DNA from 3 places in the Bacillus sp. FSL K6-0138 genome. Region 1 is predicted to be linked to each of the others. Evidence: riboswitches for the same ligand, from Rfam matches in the RefSeq annotation. Region 1 holds a riboswitch; each other region holds the start of a gene.

What was found. Region 1 has a riboswitch for S-adenosylmethionine ahead of metK (methionine adenosyltransferase). Riboswitches for the same ligand answer to the same signal wherever they lie in the genome.
Region 2: linked by a shared signal. The riboswitch ahead of MHB78_RS17150 (methionine biosynthesis PLP-dependent protein) and the one ahead of metK (methionine adenosyltransferase) in region 1 are both predicted to bind S-adenosylmethionine.
Region 3: linked by a shared signal. The riboswitch ahead of mtnK (S-methyl-5-thioribose kinase) and the one ahead of metK (methionine adenosyltransferase) in region 1 are both predicted to bind S-adenosylmethionine.

What each region holds. Positions count from the first base shown of each region.
Region 1 covers NZ_CP150286.1:1,200,425-1,207,686, reverse strand. Annotated here, with positions in the region: gene MHB78_RS06695 (IS1182 family transposase) at 1-1,081, shown strand, start outside; gene asnB (asparagine synthase (glutamine-hydrolyzing)) at 1,118-3,016, opposite strand; gene metK (methionine adenosyltransferase) at 3,237-4,439, opposite strand; SAM riboswitch class I at 4,749-4,879, opposite strand; gene pckA (phosphoenolpyruvate carboxykinase (ATP)) at 5,074-6,657, shown strand; gene MHB78_RS06675 (DUF2584 domain-containing protein) at 6,699-6,941, opposite strand; gene MHB78_RS06670 (prolyl oligopeptidase family serine peptidase) at 6,996-7,262, opposite strand, start outside.
Region 2 covers NZ_CP150286.1:3,229,561-3,236,822, reverse strand. Annotated here, with positions in the region: gene MHB78_RS17175 (GNAT family N-acetyltransferase) at 1-321, opposite strand, end outside; gene MHB78_RS17170 (YjcG family protein) at 331-840, opposite strand; gene MHB78_RS17165 (esterase family protein) at 906-1,628, opposite strand; gene MHB78_RS17160 (helix-hairpin-helix domain-containing protein) at 1,809-2,111, opposite strand; gene MHB78_RS17155 (hypothetical protein) at 2,200-2,631, opposite strand; SAM riboswitch class I at 2,795-2,912, shown strand; gene MHB78_RS17150 (methionine biosynthesis PLP-dependent protein) at 2,977-4,095, shown strand; gene metC (cystathionine beta-lyase) at 4,092-5,270, shown strand; partial or broken gene MHB78_RS17140 (DUF819 family protein) at 5,329-5,589, opposite strand; tRNA gene MHB78_RS17135 (tRNA-Val) at 5,704-5,776, shown strand; partial or broken gene MHB78_RS17130 (hypothetical protein) at 5,844-5,967, opposite strand; gene MHB78_RS17125 (DUF3888 domain-containing protein) at 6,116-6,466, shown strand; partial or broken gene MHB78_RS17120 (putative quinol monooxygenase) at 6,742-7,052, shown strand.
Region 3 covers NZ_CP150286.1:3,100,991-3,108,252, reverse strand. Annotated here, with positions in the region: gene MHB78_RS16480 (PAS domain-containing sensor histidine kinase) at 146-2,356, shown strand; gene MHB78_RS16475 (methylated-DNA--[protein]-cysteine S-methyltransferase) at 2,361-2,858, shown strand; gene MHB78_RS16470 (hypothetical protein) at 2,947-3,060, shown strand; gene mtnA (S-methyl-5-thioribose-1-phosphate isomerase) at 3,071-4,141, opposite strand; gene mtnK (S-methyl-5-thioribose kinase) at 4,143-5,342, opposite strand; SAM riboswitch class I at 5,414-5,555, opposite strand; gene MHB78_RS16455 (carbon-nitrogen family hydrolase) at 5,637-6,416, opposite strand; gene MHB78_RS16450 (pyridoxal phosphate-dependent aminotransferase) at 6,511-7,262, shown strand, end outside.

The DNA.
Region 1 (7,262 bases):
CACAGACCTATTTGAAACAATCTTCTATAAGATTTTACGTCAAGCCATGGATCTCGGCCTCGTCGATCCTTCGGTCGCCTTCATCGACAGCACACATGTCAAAGCGAATGCCAATAAGAAAAAGTTTGTGAAAAAGATCGTAAGAAAAGAAACAAGAGCTTATCAGGAGCAGCTAGATCAAGAAATTAATGCCGATCGCGAAGCGAACGGAAAAAAGCCCTTAAAGCCCAGGCGATGCTTAGAGGAACGAGAAGTAAAGGAAAGTACAACTGATCCTGAGAGCGGATATTTTGTCAAAGGCGAACGAGAACGTCTTTTTGCCTATGGATTTCATACAGCTTGTGATCGGAACGGATTTGTGCTGGGAACGGTTGTTGAGCCTGCCAATATCCATGACAGCCAAGTGTTCGCGTCGCTGTTTCAACAAGTAAAAGAGCGCGTTGCCAAGCCTCATACGGTCGCAGTTGATGCCGGATACAAAACACCGGTTATCGCAAAATTTCTTCATGAAGAAAACGTTCGCCCTGTTATGCCTTACACGCGTCCGCAAACCAAAAAAGGATTCATGAGAAAACACGAGTATGTTTACGATGAATTTTATGATGTCTATATCTGCCCGCAAGACCATATTCTCTCCTATCGCACAACCAATCGGCAAGGTTATCGAGAGTATGCTTCAGATCCAAAACGATGTAAACCATGTCCATTACTACATACATGTACAGAAAGTAGAGATCATCGAAAGATGATTCACAGACATATCTGGCAGGATCATTTAGACGAAGCTGATCATCTTCGGCATACGGAAGAGAATAAACAAATCTATGCCAAACGTAAAGAGACGATCGAACGAGTTTTTGCCGATTTAAAACATAAGCATGGCCTGCGCTGGACAACCCTACGGGGAAAGAAAAAATTGTCCATGCAGGCGATGCTTGTTTTCGCTGCCATGAATCTGAAAAAGCTGGCGAATTGGACCTGGAAAGGTCCTAACCGCCAGCCTTCTGATCGAAATAATAGAATAAAATGGACAAAAACAGGTCGGATTTTAAAAATCCGACCTGTTTTGTCAACGGTCTGAAAGGTTTTCGATAAATCGAAAACCTTTTTCTTATGCTTATACGATAATGACTTCCTTCGGCTGATGGTTCAGCTCTTCAGGCACAAAGCGCTTTTCAACGAAAATGCTGTGCCAGATCATGAAGATGAGGACTGTCCAGATTTTGCGGCTGTTGTCCGCTTTGTTGGCGCAATGGTCTTCAAGAAGCTGCAGCACATAATCTTTATGAATATATGCATCTGTTTGACTCTCTTTAATAATGCCAACGGCCCAGTCATGCATTTCATTTTTCAGCCAGTGGCGGATCGGCACAGGGAAGCCCAGCTTTTTGCGGTTTAGCACGTGTTCAGGAACGATGCCTTCAGCCGCTTTTCTAAGCAGATACTTTGTCGTGCCGTTTTTCGTTTTGAGCTCTTCCGGAATTTTGGAAGCCGCTTCAAAGACGACTTTATCCAAGAACGGAACCCGGAGTTCAAGGGAATTGGCCATCGTCATTTTATCGGCTTTCAGCAAAATATCGCCGCGCAGCCACGTATGAATGTCGACATACTGCATTTTATTGATGTCGCTGTAAGACTTGCTTTCTTCAAAAAACGGCTTTGTCACATCACGGTATGTGATATGTTCGTCATATTGGCGAAGAAGCTTCGATTTCATGCCTTCTTCGAAAATCTTCGCATTGCCGATATATCTCTCTTCAAGAGGCGTGCATCCCCTCATTAAGAAGCTTTTCCCTTTCATGCCCTCAGGCATCGCGGACGCCACATAGAGAAGCATCTTTTTCAAAGGAGACGGAATCCGTTCGAACGGCTTTAATGACAGAGGCTCGCGGTAAATGTTATATCCGCCGAAAAGCTCATCAGCCCCTTCTCCGGACAAGACGACCGTCACTTGTTTTTTCGCTTCCTTAGCGACAAAATACAAAGGAATCGCCGCAGGATCTGCAAGCGGGTCATCCAAATGCCAGACGATCTTCGGAAGCTCGTTCATGTACTCTTCAGGCGAAATGACCGTGCTGAAGTTTTCCAGACCGAGCTTTTCGGCGGTCTCTTTCGCCACGTCGACTTCACTGAAGCCTTCATGTTCAAAACCGACCGAGAACGTTTTTAAATTTGGATGAAATTGCTTGGCAACGGACACGATAAAGGAAGAATCGATACCGCCTGAAAGGAATGAACCGACAGGCACGTCGCTTCTCATATGTACTTTCACGGAATCAAAAATGGCGTCCCTTACCTCTTGGACAAGCTTGTCCTCGTCCGTCTGCACAGGCTTAAATTGGACTTTCCAGTACGTTTTAAATTGAATGTCTTCATTCGGCCGGATCGTAAACTGCTGGCCCGGCTCCACTTTCTGCACCTTTTGATCAAGCGTTTCAGGTTCAGGAACAAATTGGAATGAAGCATACTGCTGAAGCGCCTTTTCATTAAATTCCACATCGGCGCTGACAGGCATCAGGCTTTTTCTCTCTGATGCGAAGTAGACATGTCCGTCCGTTTTCGTAAAATAGAGCGGTTTGATTCCAAACGGATCGCGCGCGCCGTACAGAAGCTGCTCTTGTTTATCCCAGATCAAAAATGCGAACATTCCCCGCAGCTTTGCTGCCGCTTCTTGTTTGTAATGGCGGTATGTCGCAAGAAGAACTTCCGTATCGGAATCAGTCTTAAATTCATAGCCTTTTGAGATCAGTTCTTCCTTAAGCTCTATATAGTTATAGATTTCTCCGTTAAAAATAATCCAGTATGAATCATCTTCATATGACAGAGGCTGTCCCCCGTTTTCCACATCGATGATGCTCAGTCTTCTAAATCCGAAGCCTACATGTTCATCATGATAATACCCATCATCGTCCGGACCGCGGTGTACAATCATTTCGTTCATTTGCTTAATTAATTCTTCCTGGGCTGCTGTCTCGGATGATGGGCGATGATTGAATACCCCTACAAATCCACACATAGTATTGCCTCCGATTGTTTAAGATTTCGAAGCAGACTGTATCTGCTGCTTTATTAGACATGTGTTTAAAGAAAAACGTTTCAAAAAACCTGAAAAATGTTCACATTAGAATCCTTGTTTTCTAACAAAAAACGATAGTCAATCTGGATATTTTTCAAGTTTCAAAACCCGCTTATTTTTGCCATCAAAAACAAAGCCGCTTGTGTAAGCGGCTATGCGATTATTCCCCTAACGCCTCTTTGCGCAATTGATCTGCTTTATCTGTGCGCTCCCAAGGCAGATCAAGATCAGGGCGTCCAAAATGTCCGTAAGCTGCCGTTTGTTTATAGATCGGACGGCGCAAGTCAAGCATTTTGATAATGCCGGCAGGTCTCAAATCAAAGTTTTTGCGAACCACGTCGATCAATTTCTCTTCGCTGGCTTTGCCGGTGCCGAACGTATTGACTGAAATGGATACAGGCTGTGCGACGCCGATCGCATAAGCAAGCTGCACTTCGCATGAATCAGCAAGCCCTGCTGCCACGATGTTTTTCGCCACATATCTCGCTGCATAAGCCGCGGATCTGTCGACTTTGGTCGCGTCTTTTCCGGAGAACGCTCCGCCGCCGTGGCGCGCGTATCCGCCGTATGTGTCAACAATGATTTTTCGTCCTGTCAAGCCTGCGTCGCCTTGCGGTCCTCCGATGACAAAGCGGCCTGTCGGGTTAATAAAATATTTTGTGTTTTCATCGATCAGGTCTTGCGGAACAACCGGGTTAATCACATGTTCTTTCAGATTGCGCTGAATCTGTTCCAGCGAAATTTCCGGATGGTGCTGCGTAGAAATAACGATCGTATCGATGCGGACCGGTTTGTTATTCTCATCATATTCGACGGTCACCTGCGTCTTTCCGTCCGGGCGCAAGTATGGAAGAATTTCCTCTTTGCGAACTTCGGTCAAACGGCGGGACAGTTTGTGAGCAAGAGAAATCGGCAGAGGCATGAGCTCTTTTGTTTCATTGCACGCAAAACCGAACATCAGGCCTTGGTCACCGGCTCCGATCGCTTCGATTTCAGCGTCGCTCATCGCTCCTTCACGTGCTTCAAGCGCCTGGTCAACCCCCATCGCAATATCCGGAGACTGCTCATCTATCGACGTCAACACCGCGCACGTTTCTGCGTCAAAGCCGTATTTTGCGCGCGTGTATCCAATTTCTTTAATCGTTTCACGAACCGTTTTCGGGATATCCACGTACGTGGATGTCGTGATTTCACCGCTTACCAGCACCAAGCCGGTCGTCACAGATGTTTCGCATGCAACGCGGGCATTCGGATCTTTCTTTAAAATTTCGTCTAATATACTATCCGAAATCTGATCGCAAATTTTGTCCGGATGTCCCTCCGTAACTGACTCTGATGTAAATAACCGACGATTTTTGCTCATGTATGTTTCCTCCTGTATATGAAGATCAGCCGTGATCTTAAGGTATGATACGGAACTCGTCTCTCTTAATTATATGACGATACTCGGGCTTCATACTCTCTCGTCTGAAAGGCTTCGCTAATCGGGACGCCAAGCCGTCTATGGAAAGAGGCTTTTCCAGCGTCTCCTATTGCCCGGATACTCGGCCAAAACCTTTCACTTTTATGTGAAAAACGCCCAGTACCTTCCTCCTGAAGGCATGATTTTTTATGCAATAAAAAAACCTTTTCCTGTTCGCTGAGGAAAGGGTCTGGTAGTGCGTGCCTTTCACTCTTATCGCTCAAGGTATGTCAAAACCTTGCATCAGGTTAGCACCGTAGTTGTCTCGAAACTGTGATGATGAAGAGAAACCGGTTGCTGGGCTTCATTGGGCCTGTCCCTCCGCCAGCTCGGGATAAGAGTATCCGCTCAATGAAATATCTTATCTTAAAATGACTTGTCATGTCAATATAAGCAGAAATAAATTTGCACACCGTACATAAAGAAAAAACCCGCACGAAATTTGATAAACAGTATAGACTATAAGAACAAATGTGTTATACTAATTCTACATTAATGTTATACACATTAAATAACACGCAAAGGAAGGTTTTTTATGAACTCTGTAGATGCAACGAACGATTTGCAAACGTTATTGTCAGGCAAAAACGTTCAATTTAATTTATCCGTTCCCCATTTGGTTGAAAAGGTTCTTGAGCGGAAAGAGGGAATTTTGACATCATCCGGAGCCGTGCGCGCGACGACCGGTACATATACCGGCCGCTCTCCGAAAGACAAATTCATCGTAGAAGAAAAAAGCACAAAAGAGAAGATCGACTGGGGCGCGGTGAATCAGCCGATTTCGGAAGAAGCTTTTGACCGCCTTTACACAAAAGTCGTCAGCTATTTAAAGGAGCGCGAGGAACTGTTTGTATTTGAGGGGTTTGCGGGTGCAGACGAAAAATACCGGCTTCCGATTACTGTCGTCAACGAATTTGCGTGGCATAACCTGTTCGCAAGACAGCTGTTCATCAGACCTGACGGCCGCTCCCGGCAAGCGGCTGAAGAGCCTTTTACGATTCTTTCGGCGCCGAATTTCAAAGCCGATCCGCTGATCGACGGCACCAAATCGGAAACGTTCATCATCGTATCGTTTGAAAAGCGCACCATCTTAATCGGGGGCACAGAATACGCCGGAGAAATGAAAAAATCGATTTTCTCCATTATGAACTACCTTCTTCCCGAACGAAACATTTTGCCGATGCACTGTTCTGCCAACATTGGCGAAGAAGGCGGCACAGCCCTCTTCTTCGGCTTATCCGGGACGGGAAAAACGACGCTGTCCGCAGATCCGAACCGCAGGCTGATCGGAGACGATGAACACGGCTGGTCAAGTACGGGAATCTTCAATATTGAAGGCGGCTGCTATGCAAAATGCATACATTTAAGCGAAGAAAAAGAGCCGCAGATTTACCGGGCGATCCGCTTCGGCTCCGTCCTGGAAAATGTCGTTGTTGACGATGCGACCGGGGAGCCGGACTATGATGATGCATTTTATACGGAAAACACGAGAGCGGCCTATCCGATAGATGCGATCGATAACATCGTACTGCCAAGTATTGCAGGACATCCGCAGACGATTGTATTTTTAACGGCAGATGCGTTCGGCGTGCTGCCTCCGATCAGCAAGCTGACGAAAGAGCAGGCGATGTACCATTTCTTGAGCGGATATACGAGCAAGCTTGCCGGAACAGAACGCGGCATCACCTCTCCTGAAGCGACCTTCTCAACGTGCTTCGGTTCGCCGTTCCTTCCGCTTCCTGCTCACGTTTACGCGGAAATGCTCGGCAAGAAAATTGACGAACACGGTGTCAGCGTGTTCCTTGTCAACACAGGATGGACCGGCGGAGGCTACGGAGTCGGGAAAAGAATGAGCCTGGCTTACACGAGGGCAATGGTGCGCGCGGCAATCGAAGGGGATTTGGACAACGCCGAGATGAGAACGGACCGGATTTTCGGCCTGCATACGCCGATCCACGTTCCAGGCGTTCCTGACCAGGTGCTCGATCCGGCGAAGACGTGGGCGGATGAAAAGGAGTACGAAGAAAAAGCGAGCCAGTTGGCAAATGAGTTCAAAAAGAACTTCAAAAAGTTTTCCAATACGGGAGACCTCGAAAAAACGGGAGGCCCTCTAGTTTAACGATAAAGCCAAGGTCGCGGACAGCGCCTTGGCTTTTATGTTTAATTCGTCGAGTTTAAAGAAACGAGTCTATATGTTAAATGAGTGCGCCCTTCCGACCATTCCAGGCGCTCCGCATGGGCGGTTCCCGTCACATCGCCGTTCTTCGTCTTTTTGACTTCTATCGGCACATGAAGAGGGTAAACACGATAGCCTTCTTTTTCAAGTGTAAATACATTTTCCTCTACCCGCGTTTCTTTTCCTTTCGTGACGATCATCGTATTAAATTCAACAGGCATTCCCATCAGAAAATCCCCCTCCTTTTTATCTGTCAGCATTAGTTTACCATAACTTGTCCATTACCTGCTTTTCATCCATTGCGCAAGGTCCCTTACAATCCGCCTGTTCTCCTTGGGGGGAAAGTAATGGGTGAACTGATTGAAATACCATGTTTCGACCGGCTTTTTTTGACTGATCAATTCCCGTTCGAGGTGTCTCGCGTGCTCAATCGAAACATTCTCATCCTTTGCACCGTGGATGAGCAGCACCGGCGCTTCGATGCTGCCGATTTTGTCAAACGGCGTCCTCCGCCCGTACGCTTCCGGCACTTTCTCCGGCGTACCTCC
Region 2 (7,262 bases), 2.0 Mb from region 1:
CTGAGCGTTCAGCATATATTGGGAGGCTCCCAGTTTTTTTGCTTCGTTTTCGAGCGCCTCCATGATCAGGTTGCCGACGCCCAAAGAGCGGTAGTTTTGCAAGACGCAGATTCTCTCAAGCTTTCCATAGCCGTCAACGATGCGAAGGCGGCCGGCACCGACCGGTTCTTTTCCGTCATAGATGACGAGATGTGAAGATTCCTGATCAAGATGATCCATTTCTTCTTCAGGTGATACGTTTTGTTCTTTGATAAACACTTCCGTTCTAACGAAAAAAGCGTCTTTTAGCTGCTGATCATTCTTGACGATGACGGGTTCCACTTGTATTCTTCACACTCCTAAAATAAATGTTTCATAGACGGTCCAAGAGCCGTTATCCAACTGATAAAGCAGGTGAAAGCGGTCGATGACTTCTTCGTGGGTCGCGTCTTGCATTTTCAGCGTTCCAAGCACATCGGAGTGCTCATCATCGGAAAGGTTTTGGGCAATCGTCACATGGGGAACAAACGCATACTCCGGTTTGCCTTCCAAAACGCCGCTGTACATTTTTTCGTGCAGCTCGGTTAATTCCCGTGTCGGTTCCGCTTTCATATAAATTACGTTATTAACCGGGGCAAAAGAGCTGAACTTTGTAATCTTCAGTGTGACCGGCGCCATCTCTTTTGAAAGCTCCCTCAGGTGTGCAACGACTTTGCCGATGTCTTCTTCGGACGATTCAAATGGCGCTCTTAATGTGAGATGAGGCGGGATTAAGGCGTAATTCGGATCATAGCGTTTCCGGTAGGAATTTGCAATGTCCTGAAGTTTTTTTGATGGAAATAACACAATACCGTATTTCATTTTGTTCCCTCCTTAGACAATTTGTATGGTCTTAGTATAACAAAGAAAGGCTTTTATTCGGAGAGCTAGAGCATTTTTTTTAAAGCGGGCGTGATTAACGGCTGCCAGTATGTCCATTTATGGTCTCCGTCGAATGTTTCAAAGTGATAGTTCGTGTTCTTTTTTTGAAGCAGTTCTTTCAGCTGTTCATTAGGAGCTGTGAAATCGAGTATCTGGTCGTCTGTCGTTTTGACCGCGGTTTCTTTTGTGCCGATTTGATGATAGATCGAAATGAGCTGCAGGGAATCGGCATCCGCAACTTTTTCGAGCACATGACTGTCGACGTAAGGTGACTGCATGATGACGTTTCCAAACATATTCGGATACTCGAGAGCTGTCATGAGGGAGACCGTCGCCCCGAGGGAATCGCCGATCAGCGTCCTGCCCGATCCGACTTGATATGTCGGATACTCGCGGTCTGTGAAAGGAACCAGTTCATGGGCCAAAAAGCGTTTATAAGCTTCAAATTTCGTTCCCTCCGGATGGTATGTACGCCTTCTTTCCTGCACGTTTTTGTAAGGGACGCCGATCACGATGCACCGTTCGATTTCGCCGTTTTTTATCAGCTCTTCGATCTGCCGGCTGATGCGCCCCAGGCGGAAATAGTCGTGACCATCCTGTGCGATGATAACGTGATATTTGTAGAGCGGGGAATAGCTGGCTGGCAAATAAACCAAAAGCTCCATTTCTTCGCCAAGCTCTTCCGAAAAAAGCGTTTTTTCCTGAATGACTCCTGTTTTTATGGCCAAGATGAACTCCTCCAGAAAGTAGGTTGTTAACGTTTCCATACATTGTATCACGAATGGCGCGAAAATTCTCTTTTTAAGTGTCATTTTCAGCGGGTTCCATAGTTTCAGCTATTCTTCTCATAGCAGGGGGCGGAAGGTCTTTCCGCAGGATAGCCGTATTGTTCACGGTATCTTTTTCTGTCAGCAGTGAAGGTCCCACCAGTTTTTGTCGCTGCCACGATGATTGGCGTGATGGACGATGCATCGCAAGGAATCCTCTACACAAGGGTCTTCCCAGCAGCCTTTAAGTTCTTCCAAACGGTTTAGCAAATCAGCGCCTGTTTCATTCTTTATGTCATCAAGAGAATAAAAGCCGAGATCAACGGCACATTGGGCCATCTTCGGCCCAATTGAAGGAACCGTTTGAAACTGGGCGAGCGCTTTTATGTATTCCGCCCGATCTAGAGGGGAGCCGAGCGTCTTGGCAAGGTCTGCAATCTCCATCTCTGCCGTATCTTTTAATTTTATCTTGGCTGCCCTTAAGTTGGCCCGTTCATGATTTGTCAAAGGGAGTTTTATATATTCACCTCTTTTACATTCCTAACACGGATATAAACTGAGTTGAATCGCTTTTTTCCTCTATCCACGTTTGAAATTCGGAGATCATTGAGATCAGCTGTTTGATGTTTGCTTGATGGTTTTCCAAAAACTCTTCCTCCGAGTAAACGAACGGAAACCCTAAAACATCTTTCAATGAATGCGGGTCGGGATCATTGATTAAATTTTGCTTCATTACTTCCAATTCCTTCATAATCAACTTCCAAGTATCTGTATCCATTTCATTGAAAGCAAAATAATCGAATGGTTTATAGCACTTTTCAAAGGCTGGCATCATATAGCCGAAGTTGTCTCCTGTAAAGTAAATCGAAGACGTGTTCCAACACTTGCCCCGGTATTTATCCGGAAGAATCTCTATGTAACAAGAGCCTTCGAGGGCATCCGTACCATAAATGATTTCTATCATTTTATCACCTCTTTATTTAAATGTATCATAAGCTAAGCTGTATCTTGTACTTAAACTTATGGGGAAAGGGACGCCAAAACTGCCTGCATAAAGATTGAAAAAAGACTCTTGAAAATTCTCCTGAATTGGGGTAAAGTAAAGAACAATCAGAAAATTAAACACTTTCTTATCACGAGAGGTGGAGGGACTGGCCCTTTGAAACCTCAGCAACCTGTTGCACTTGACGATGTCAGTGCACCAAGGTGCTAAATCCAGCAAGCGTTATGCTTGGAAGATAAGAAGAAGCGAATAATACCCCTTCTTCTTATGAAGAAGGGGTTTTTACTTTTTAAAGGATGGTGTCATATGACTGAACATGTACAAACAACACTGGCGCAAATCGGAAACCGCAGTGATGAAATAACAGGAACCGTCAATCCCCCGGTTTATTTCTCCTCCGCTTACAGGCACAGAGGAATCGGAGAATCCACGGGGTTTGACTATATTCGTACAAAAAATCCGACAAGACAGCTTGTCGAAGACGCGATCGCAAAGCTTGAGGGAGGGACGCGCGGCTTTGCGTTCAGCTCCGGCATGGCCGCCATTCAAACGATTATGGCGCTGTTTCAAAGCGGAGACGAACTGATCGTTTCCTCGGATTTGTACGGAGGGACATACCGCCTGTTTGAAAACGAATGGAAAAAATACGGGCTGCGCTTTTTGTACGACGATTTTTCAGACGAAGACTGTATCAAGTCAAAAATTACGGAAAACACAAAGGCCCTTTTTGTAGAAACTCCGACAAATCCGTTAATGAAGGAAACCGATATCAAAAAAGTCGCGAAAATCGCCAAGGAGCACGACTTGCTGCTGATTGTCGACAATACGTTTTACACTCCGGTATTGCAGCGGCCGATTGAACTTGGCGCCGATCTTGTCATTCACAGTGCAACAAAGTACCTCGGCGGACACAACGACCTATTGGCAGGGCTCGTTGTCGCGAAAGGAGAAGAGCTGTCAGAGGAAATGTTTCAGCATCAAAACGCGATCGGCGCGGTTTTGTCCCCGTTTGATTCGTGGCTCTTGATGAGAGGGATGAAAACGCTCGCCCTCAGAATGAAGCAGCACGAGGAAAACGCCCGGGAGCTCGCCTCATTTTTAGAGGAGCAGGAAGAAGTTGCAGACGTTCTTTACCCGGGAAGGGGCGGCATGCTGTCATTCCGCGTTCAAAAGGAAGAATGGGTCAACCCGTTTTTGAAAAGCTTGCAAACGATTTGCTTTGCCGAAAGCCTCGGCGGGGTGGAAAGCTTTATCACGTATCCGGCGACGCAGACCCATATGGATATCCCTGAGGACATCCGGATCGCCGGCGGCGTCTGCAACAGGCTGCTGCGCTTTTCCGTCGGAATCGAACACGTATCCGACTTGAAGCATGACCTGAAGCAGGCATTGCAAAAAGTAAAAGAGGAGGCAGTGCAGGCATGACGAAGGGTAACTGGACGCTCGAAACAAAACTCGTACACAACCAGGCGAAAACGGATGCGGCGACCGGAGCAGTCAGCGTGCCGATCCAGCATGCATCGACCTTTCACCAGGCGTCTTTTAACCAGTTTGGCGAATACGATTACAGCCGTTCCGGAACCCCGACGAGAAAAGCGCTTGAAGACGCGATCGCAGAGCTTGAAGGCGGGACGCGCGGCTTTGCTTTTTCTTCGGGAATGGCCGCCATCTCTACCGCCTTTTTGCTTTTGTCAAAAGGGGATCACGTTCTTGTCACAAAAGATGTGTACGGGGGCACATACCGGATGATTACAGAGGTGCTGAGCCGCTTCGGCATTGAGCATACATTCGTCGATATGACCGATCTGAATGAAATTGCCTTAAACATCAAGGAAAACACAAAAGTCATCTACCTTGAAACACCTTCAAATCCGACGCTCGGGATTACGGATATCAGAGGCGTCGTCAAGCTTGCAAAAGCGCACGGCTGCCTGACATTCCTTGACAACACGTTCATGACCCCGGCGCTTCAGCGGCCGCTTGAGCTTGGGGTTGATGTCGTGCTGCACAGCGCGACAAAATTTTTAAGCGGGCACAGCGACGTCTTATCAGGGCTTGCCGTCGTCAAGGACAAAAAACTCGGCGAAGCGCTTTATAAACTGCAAAATTCGTTCGGAGCTGTTCTCGGCGTCCAGGACTGCTGGCTCGTGCTCAGGGGATTAAAAACGCTCCAGGTCCGCCTTGAAAAAGCAAGCAGAACGGCCCGGCAGCTCGCCGAATTTTTTGAAAAACATCCGGCTGTCAAGCGGGTGTATTATCCAGGACTTTCTTCACATCCGGGCGCCTGTGTGCATAAGCACCAGTCAAACGGCGCCGGGGCGGTGCTCTCATTTGAACTCGAGAATGCCGCAGCCGTCAAAACGCTCGTCGAACATGTCACGCTCCCGGTCTTCGCCGTCAGCTTAGGCGCAGTCGAGTCGATTCTTTCATATCCGGCGAAAATGTCGCATGCCGCAATGCCGAAAGAAGAGCGGGAAAAACGGGGGATTACCGACGGTCTTTTAAGGCTCAGCGTCGGCGTGGAACATGCAGACGACTTACAGGCGGATTTTGCCCACGCCTTGCAAGCCGCATCAGGCACGCTCGCCCATTCGTCATAGCTTTACAGAAAGCCGGGGAAAAACCCCGGCTTCTTTGCCGTTTTCAGAGGCCGGAAAATCAGTTTCCGATCAAGGTCCCGACATATTGCCGATGAGATAGCCGAACACCCCGATGAGCAGGATCGGGGCGACAGCCTTTGGCGATTTCCATCACCGCCGCTGTCGTCAGATCTCCGCCTGATGCGTTGCAGGCTAACAGGATTTCTTCGAGCAGAAAACGGAGCACCTTGCCCGCGGCCAATGAAACGAGTGAGATTCGTCATCACAACGACAAAAACAAACCCCAAAAGAAGCGGGCATTCATTAGAATGATCTGAAGACGGCGGCTGATCCATACAAAATAAACATTTTGAAAAAAAGTAGTTGACGAAACGATATAAACTGCATATAATAGAACTTGTCAGTAAGACAAATACCCAGTGAAACACATCATGATTCCGTAGCTCAGCTGGGAGAGCGCTACCTTGACAGGGTAGAGGTCGCTGGTTCGAGCCCAGTCGGAATCATACGAAAACCCTTGCGCAGCAAGGGTTATTTTTTTCTATTTCTGATAACCTTTTTCAGGTTAATATGTTAAAAGCCCTGAAGAGTATAAAAAAAGAAAATAAACAATACAACAAATGTTACGGCAATGACAACTTCTTTAGTATAGTTTTTGTCATCTTCCTGCTCTTGTCTCCGTTTTCTCACCCTCCATCCTATACTTTTTTTATACCTCTTTTTTCTTTTCATCTTTTGTCACGATTAATCCCTAAATTCACTTTTTTACTCAATTTCCCTTCTGAATAACTGAATTAGAAATGGAAAAGTTATTTTTGTTCATATTCATTCGGGAGGTCGGACTATTGAGAAAAACTTTTTTTGTTGCTTGTATTTGCATCGTGCTCTCATTTCTGAATTCTGTTCATCTGGAAGCTCAGAATATTAACAACAAAGATATGTATGATGCATTTCTCACCTTATTATATCCTTATGCAAGCAAAGTCATTAAACAAAGCTATGGGTTATATGATGCAAAAATAATATCCATTGAACGTGTGAACATGGGGAGAACAGAAGATGAGAAAAGAATAAATGATGGTTCATTCGATTTTATAGTAAAGGTTCAATACAGAACTTTCACTGGTCCTCATCACCCACCTGAAACAATTGAGGAGCTGACCTTTAGAATTAAACCAGATGGTGTGAAATATTGACAAGCAGAGCGGTTTATATAGCGAGGGAGATGCGACGGTTACTTCATTCTGTATGACAACTGTCAGGAAGCGGAACGTATATCGTCCAGGTGTTCTGTTTTAAGAATTCAAAAAAGAAAATCGATTGGAAGCTTTAATTCTGAAAAGGTTCGGATAAAAGAGGGCTTCTCTTGAGATGAAGCCCTCTTTTAAGGCTCTCTAGTACTTGGATACCTCATAGGTCAGACCATTAGACAAGTTCCGTCGTTGTTTTCATTTTTCGAGAAGATGTTATAATGAAAAGCCATGAATTGATTTGAAGAGGGGAGTTTCGATGCATTGCATAACTGCATGCTTAAAAATCAAAAACCTGGGTGAAATAATGAAGGAATTCAAAAAACTTGAGGAAGAAACTAACAAAGAAGAAGGATGTATTAAATTCCATGCTTATCCGCTTGAACCATCAGAACGCAAAATAATGCTTTGGGAGATTTGGGAAAACGAAGAAGCTGTTAAAGCCCATTTCACAAAAAAACACACAAAAAACGTTCAAAAACAAAAAATAACGGAAGTAGAATGGTTAATGAAAAGCAATGTAAATGATTAAAAGGCTCCTTAACATGCGACATTCAATGACTAGAATCAACCACTTGTAGTTAATTGGTAAATTGTTGTCCAACTCTGCCAACAATCAGACATCATCAGATGTCCAACAAAAGGCTCTGAAATAAAAGAGCTGATCAGAATCGAATATACTCGTTCAGAAGGCGACAGGAGAGAGGCCTCTGGCTCTTAGCACGGTCAGTAAAAAGCCATT
Region 3 (7,262 bases), 1.9 Mb from region 1:
GGTGTAACGGAATCGTAATGAACGATTATAGCGTCATTGTTCTGTAAAATGGGTGGAAATCTTGTAAAAGTTTGAAACAAATGAAGGAAGATCAGACGGTTTGTAGAATTATTGGAGGATAGGTTTTGAAGAAGGAGTGTAACAAATGGCGGATACTCTTGATTTGAACGAATCTTTATATCTGCAAAACCAGCTGAAAAAACTGAAGCGGGAAAACGAAAAGCTAAAGGCGGATTTGTATCAGTATGAACTGCTGTTCAACGGAACGCTGGACGCTATTTTTATTTTGGATCAACGAATGAACATTGTTCAGGCGAATGATGCCGCCTGCAAAATCTTGCAAAGCCAGAAAAAGAACGTGCTGAACCGTTCGGCGCTCGATTTTTTGCACGCTGTTCCGCCTGAAGAATTAGAGCAAAACGTCGAGCGGTTTTTGAAGCGGGGATATACGAAAAAAGAAGCCGCGATCAGGTTGGATAACGGCTCAGTCAAATATATTGAGTTTACGGCGAACAAAGGAATAAGGGATGATTGCTTTTTTGTCGTAATGAGGGATATTTCATCAAAAAAAATATTGGAGCGCGAACGCACGATCAATGAAAAGCTGTTTAAGGATTTGTTTCACAGGGCTGTTGAAGGCATCGTGATCTTTGACAATCAGGGCCGTTTTATCGATGCCAACCAATCGTTTTGCCAAAGCTTCGAAATCGAAAAAGACGAGCTGTCCAAATTGAGACTTTCGCAGTTCGTTTCCGCAGAAAACGCCGGAAAGCTCGACAAAATTTTGAGCGCTTTGTTCAGGAAGGGAAAGGCTAAAGGCGAACTGCCCGTGCGGCTGAGGTCCGGGAAAGACAGGCTGTTTGAGCTGACGATTACATCGAATATTTTAAACGGTTTTTATATGTCGATCATGAGGGACATCACCGAAAAACGGTCGATGGAAAAACAGCTGTTTAAAAGCGAAGAGCGGTTTCGGGAAGTGTTCGAAAATGCGATGGATGCGATCATTATTTTGAACAATAACGGCCGGATCGTAAAGGCTAATCAGTCGGCCTGCAAAATTTTCGAACTGCCGATGGAAGAGCTTTTACATAAAAGGATCAAAGATTTTATCGATAAATCCGATGAGCGGTATCTTTTCATTCAAGAGCAATATGATGAAAAAGGGGAAATCAGGGCAGAGCTGCTGTTCCGCATGGCGAACGGGCAATATAAAGAACTTGAGTTCACGTCGAAGCGCATCATGTTCGGCAGCCAGGGCTTAATGATTTTGCGAAATGTGAGCGACCGGAAGCGGATGGAAAAAGAGCTGCGGGAAAGCGAGCTGAAATTCAGGAAAGTCTTCAACGGATCAATGGACGGGATCGTTCTTTTCGACAACCGATACGACATTATCGATGCGAATCCGCAAGCCGGAAACATTCTCAGCATTCCTCTTGAACGGCTAAAAACTGCAAATCTTCTTGACGCCATCTCCGGATATCAAATAGAAAATGCAGCCTCTCCGGCAAAAGCCATTTCTTTGGAGGAAATGGACAATGACATTCCATTTCTGTTAACCGACCAAAACCGGATCTTAGAATTTTCATTTAAGCGAAATATCATCCAAAATATGAATCTGGCGATGCTCAGGGATGTGACGGAACGAAAGGAGCTGGAAGAACGGCTCCGCAAATCTGACACGCTTCATGTCGTCGGGGAGCTTGCGGCGGGAATCGCCCATGAAATCCGCAACCCGATGACCGCTTTAAAAGGATTTATCCAGCTGTTAGAAGGAAGCATTCAAGAGGAACACTCCCTATACTTCAATGTGATCACATCTGAATTAAAACGGATTGAATCGATTATTACCGAGTTTCTGATTCTCGCAAAGCCGCAGGCGATCATGTACGAAAAAAAGGATATTGTGAAAATCATGCAGGACACGATGGATCTTCTGCATGCACAGGCAAACCTGGACAACGTTCAGATGCACCTTGACACTAATGGCCAAATCCCCCTCATCTATTGCGAGCCGAATCAGCTCAAGCAGGTATTCATCAACATTTTGAAAAATGCAATCGAAGTCATGCCTGACGGCGGCAATGTCTACGTGTCAATCAGGCCGAAAGACGGAGACCATATCGTCGTGTCGCTCACAGATGAAGGGATCGGGATGACGGAGGATAAATTGAAGCGGCTCGGGGAGCCTTTTTATACGACAAAAGAACGGGGGACTGGACTTGGGCTTATGGTCAGCTATAAAATAATCGAAGAACACAATGGAAAAATTGAGGTCGAGAGCGAAGAAGGGAAAGGCACGACATTTCACCTGACCCTCCCGATCCGGCAGCAGCATGAAGAGGAGGTTTTATAGCGTTATGGGCTTTTACAGCGAGGTCAGCTCGCCTTTTGGAGAGGCATACATTGTCGAGCAAAACGAACATATTACACACTTGATTTTTGAAAAAGAAGAATTGGACAGCATGAAAGCGGAAGATCCTGATCTTGCACATCAGGAAACGGCGTTATTGCAGCTTGCAAAACGCCAGCTGACGGAATACTTCAGAGGAAAGCGGAAAGCGTTCACCCTTCCGATGCATCAAGAGGGGACGGTTTTCCAGAAAAAAGTGTGGGAAGCGCTGCTTTCCATTCCTTACGGGGAATCGCGGAGCTATTCCGACATTGCCGAGGCAATCGGCCATCCGAAAGCGGTCCGCGCAATCGGCCAGGCGAATAAAAAGAACGCGCTGCCGATTTTCATTCCCTGCCACCGCGTGATCGGAAAAAACAACACGCTGACCGGCTATGCCGGCAATGAAACAGACAAAAAAGCGATTTTGCTTGAGATCGAAAATATTCCGTATAAAGGAAAATAATCGGCGCATGCCGTTTCTTTTTTTCGCTTGCGACATATCATTTTATTAAGCTAAAAATGTTGGCCGCGGTGAAAAGGAGGACGAATAGATGAAACTCATCCGCCCGCAAAAAGTTGCAGTGTACGCTGAATTGTTCGTCAAACTGCATGTCCTTACGAAAGAACAAAAAGACGATATTATTCAATCGATAAAAAACCGCTAAAGCAGCCTGATCAAAGGACTTTAGCGGTTTTAGCCGAAGAAAACAGCGCGTCGATTTCCTCTTCGAATCTGTCGGTGATGATCCCCTTTTCCGTGATGATCCCGGAAATAAGATGATGGGGCGTGACATCAAACGCCGGATTGAATACGGGCACCTCTTTCGGAGCGATTTGCGCACCGGCGATTTGTCTGACTTCATCGGGATCGCGTTCTTCAATCGGAATGTCGTCGCCGGTTGATATCGATGGATCGAAGGTTGACAGAGGAGCGGCGACGAAAAACGGAATTTGAAACGCTTTGGCTAAGATCGCCAAACCGTACGTCCCGATTTTGTTTGCCGTGTCTCCGTTTTTGGCGATCCTGTCGGCTCCGACGATGACCGCCGAAATGTTTTTTTCTTTCATCGTGTGGGCAGCCATGCTGTCGGTAATGAGCGTGACGTCTATTCCGCCCTGCATCAGCTCCCATGCCGTCAGGCGTGCACCCTGCAAAACGGGACGGGTTTCGCATGCGTAAATGTGGAGATCGAGATCTTTTGTTTTCGCCAGATAAAATGGGGAAAGCGCTGTTCCGTATCTGCTTGTCGCGATCGAACCCGCATTGCAGATCGTCATGATGTTATCGCCCGATTTAAACAGCTGAAGTGCATTTTGTCCGATTTGACGGCACGTTTCTTCATCTTCAATCTGGATCTGAATCGCCTCATGAACGAGGTCGGTTTTTGCTTCATTGACCGATTTCGCTCCTTCCGCGCTTTTCACAAGCCGCTTGAGCGCCCATGACAAATTGACGGCCGTCGGCCTTGCCTCGTTCAAGTTGTCTTTTATGTTTTTGACTTCTCGAAGGAATTCGGATACATCCTCTGTTTCGATGCTTTGGGCAGAGAGAGCCAGACCGAAAGCCGCAGTGATTCCGATCGCAGGCGCGCCGCGGACTTTCAAGGTTTTGATCGCATCATAAATGTCTTCCTTTGTAGTTAAATGAAGATATTCCGTCTTTTCCGGCAGCTTTTGCTGATTTAAGATTTTGACTGATGTATCTTCCCACTCCACAGAGCGGGGCACAGCGAATTGCTCTGACATGTCATTCACTCCTAAAAGCTTGTTCTAAAAACGCATTGATCAAGTCCTTCGGCGTGCGGTATTCTTTGCGTTTTTTGATTAATGCTGAACCGATTTTCAAGGCGAGCCTTTTTTGGCTGATCCGCCTGCTGAATGGAACGATCGTTTCAAGATCAGCCACATGAGCCAGACCGATCGTCCGGCGGATCATTTCGCATCCGGCAAAGCCGGCTGCGTCTTCAAACGCTTTTTTCAGCGTGTCTTCAAGGTATTCCGGCGCATTCCGGTATGAGAAGAGGGCGTCTTTTTCCCACGCCTCGCTGAACGTTCTGCTGAACGTCTCCCATACGGTTTCCACATGGGCGAATAAAGGGCGGCGTTCCGCTTCTTCACGGGCGAGCGCATTTAGCAAGAGGTTGGCGATAAACTGTCCGATGTCAAAACCGATCGGCCCGAAACAGGCAAATTCGGGATCGATTACCTTTGTTTCCGCATCTCCGGCGAAGATGCTGCCCGTGTGCAAGTCACCGTGAATAAGCGTTTCATGAGAGGTGATGAAACGTTTTTTTAATGCCGCCGCTTCGAGCCTCAGCGCATCATCCGCCCATATCTTTTCCGCATCATCGCGAAGCTCCTCTTCAAAATCGTTTGTCTCATGATCCAAGAAAGGATCTGTGAACACGAGGCTTTCCGTGATATCGCATAAATCCGGATTTTCAAATTGCTTGGCAAGCCGTTTTTTGACTTCTGGATCGAGCGCATAATCGGAGGAATAAAACAAGGTTTTTCCGAGAAATTCTCCGATATCCCGCGACAGATTCGGGTAGTTTTTGCCTTCGATCAGACCTTTTCTTGCAATTTTCAAGCTTGAAAGGTCTTCAAGCACGGTTACGGCAAGCTCCGTGTCCGAATAATAAACCTGCGGCACAAGATGCGGGGCGTGTTCAGCCTGCCTGATCAGCGCGCTGCTTTCAATCCTTGCCCTGTCGAGCGACAGCGGCCAGCTTTCGCCGACGACCTTTGCATATGGCACGGCCTGTTTGATGATCAGCCCTTTGTTCTGCTCTTTATCGTACACATGGAAGACAAGATTCAGGTTTCCGTCCCCGATTTCCCGGCACGTCAAGGTGCTTTTGCTTGAAAACAGTCCGAGGCGGACGGCAAGAGCAGCAGCGGAGCTTTCTGTCAATGTTTCGTATACAGCGGTTTTCGTTACGGTCATATTCGTTCCCTCCAAAAAATAAAAAGCCTCTTTCTCAGTGAGAGAAAGAGGCTTTATCGTCGTGTCTGCCTCTCTTATCTCTCAGAATGCAAATCTGATGGAATTAGCACCGTGCCCTAGCGGCGCAAAACTTGCGCCCCATTTCACAATGGTATTACGGTCGGTTGCTGTTGGGGTCATTAGGCCAGTCCTTCACCCAACTCTCGATAAGAGAAATCGATATAAAATTTTAAAATTTCAGTCGGTCAGTTGCTGAAAATGTTACCAGCATCGCGGTTTCTTTGTCAATACTTTTTAATATAAATCTTTGCGGATGTCTTCGAAAACCGGAATGTGCCCCCTCGTTTTTGCAATGTCATCAAGATCAATTTCCGCTCTGATCACCGTGTCTTCACGTCCGGCTTCTGAGAGTACGTGTCCGAGCGGGTCGATGATCATGCTGTGGCCCGCAAATTCGTTTGCCGGGTCTTTTCCGGAGCGATTGCAGGCTGCGACAAAGCACTGGTTTTCGATCGCTCTCGCCGCCAAAAGAGCGCGCCAATGATCGAGGCGGGCCAGCGGCCATTCAGCTGAGACAAAGATGATGCCGGCTCCTTTTGAGGTGTGCTTCCTGATCCATTCCGGAAAGCGGATGTCATAGCAGATGAATCCCGCTGCTTTTACGCCTTCAAGCTCAAAACTGCCGTCAGCTGATCCGGAAGATAAATAAAGATGTTCATCCATGAGCTGAAAAAGGTGTGCTTTGCTGTATTCTTTGACGAGTTGTCCGTGTTTGTCCGCGATGTACATCGTATTGTACACGCCGCTTTTTTTCTTAACCGCGACAGAGCCGCACACGATGTGGACATCGTTCGCTTTTGCCGTTTGCTGAAGCCACTTTTTCGTCTGCTCTCCTTCATCGTCTCCGATTTCGTCGAGACGTTTTAAATCATATCCCGTCGTCCAAAGCTCGGGAAGGATTACGATGTCCGAGCGCCGGCTTTCAGCTTCGATCAGCCGGCTCGCTTTTTTGAAATTTTCGGAAGGATTTCCGTACGATATATTGAATTGCAGGCAGGAGATCGTCCATTTCAATTTGAGCCACCTCATTTTTTACTTTACATTTTACTTTTAACAATATATGATGATGGACTATCATTTCAAGAATTTTTCAAAGCGGGTGAAAAAAATGAAATTTGAGTTTTCTGATGTATTGAAGCAGCTTCCGGAGCAGTTTTTTGCTTCTTTGGTTAAAAAGGTGAATGAAAAAATTGCGGCCGGGTGCGATGTAATCAATCTCGGCCAGGGAAATCCGGATCAGCCGACACCGGCTCACATTGTAGATGCCATGACGAAAGCGGTCCGAAATCCCGAAAATCACAAATATTCGTCGTTTCGTGGCAGCCGTTCACTAAAAGAGGCGGCAGCCGAATTTTACAAAAAGGAATACGGCGTTACCCTCGATCCTGAAAAAGAAATCGCTGTATTGTTCGGGGGAAAAGCCGGGCTTGTCGAGCTGCCGCAATGCCTGCTGAATCCGGGGGACACGGTGCTTGTTCCCGATCCGGGATATCCGGATTATTGGTCAGGCGTTGAGCTCGCGAAAGCGAAGATGGAAACGATGCCGCTTTTGGAAGAAAACCGTTTTTTGCCTGATTACGGCCGAATTCCGGCAATCGTGAAGGAAAAAGCGAAGCTGATGTATTTGAACTACCCGAACAATCCGACAGGAGCCCAGGCGACGCCGGCGTTTTTTGCAGAAACGGTCAAGCTCGCCAAAGCGCACGGAATTTGCGTTGTCCACGATTTCGCCTACGGGGCGATCGGCTATGACGGAAAAAGGCCGGTCAGCTTCCTTCAAACCGACGGGGCAAAAGACGCCGGGATCGAAATTTATACGCTTTCCAAAACGTACAATATGGCTGGATGGAGAGTCGGATT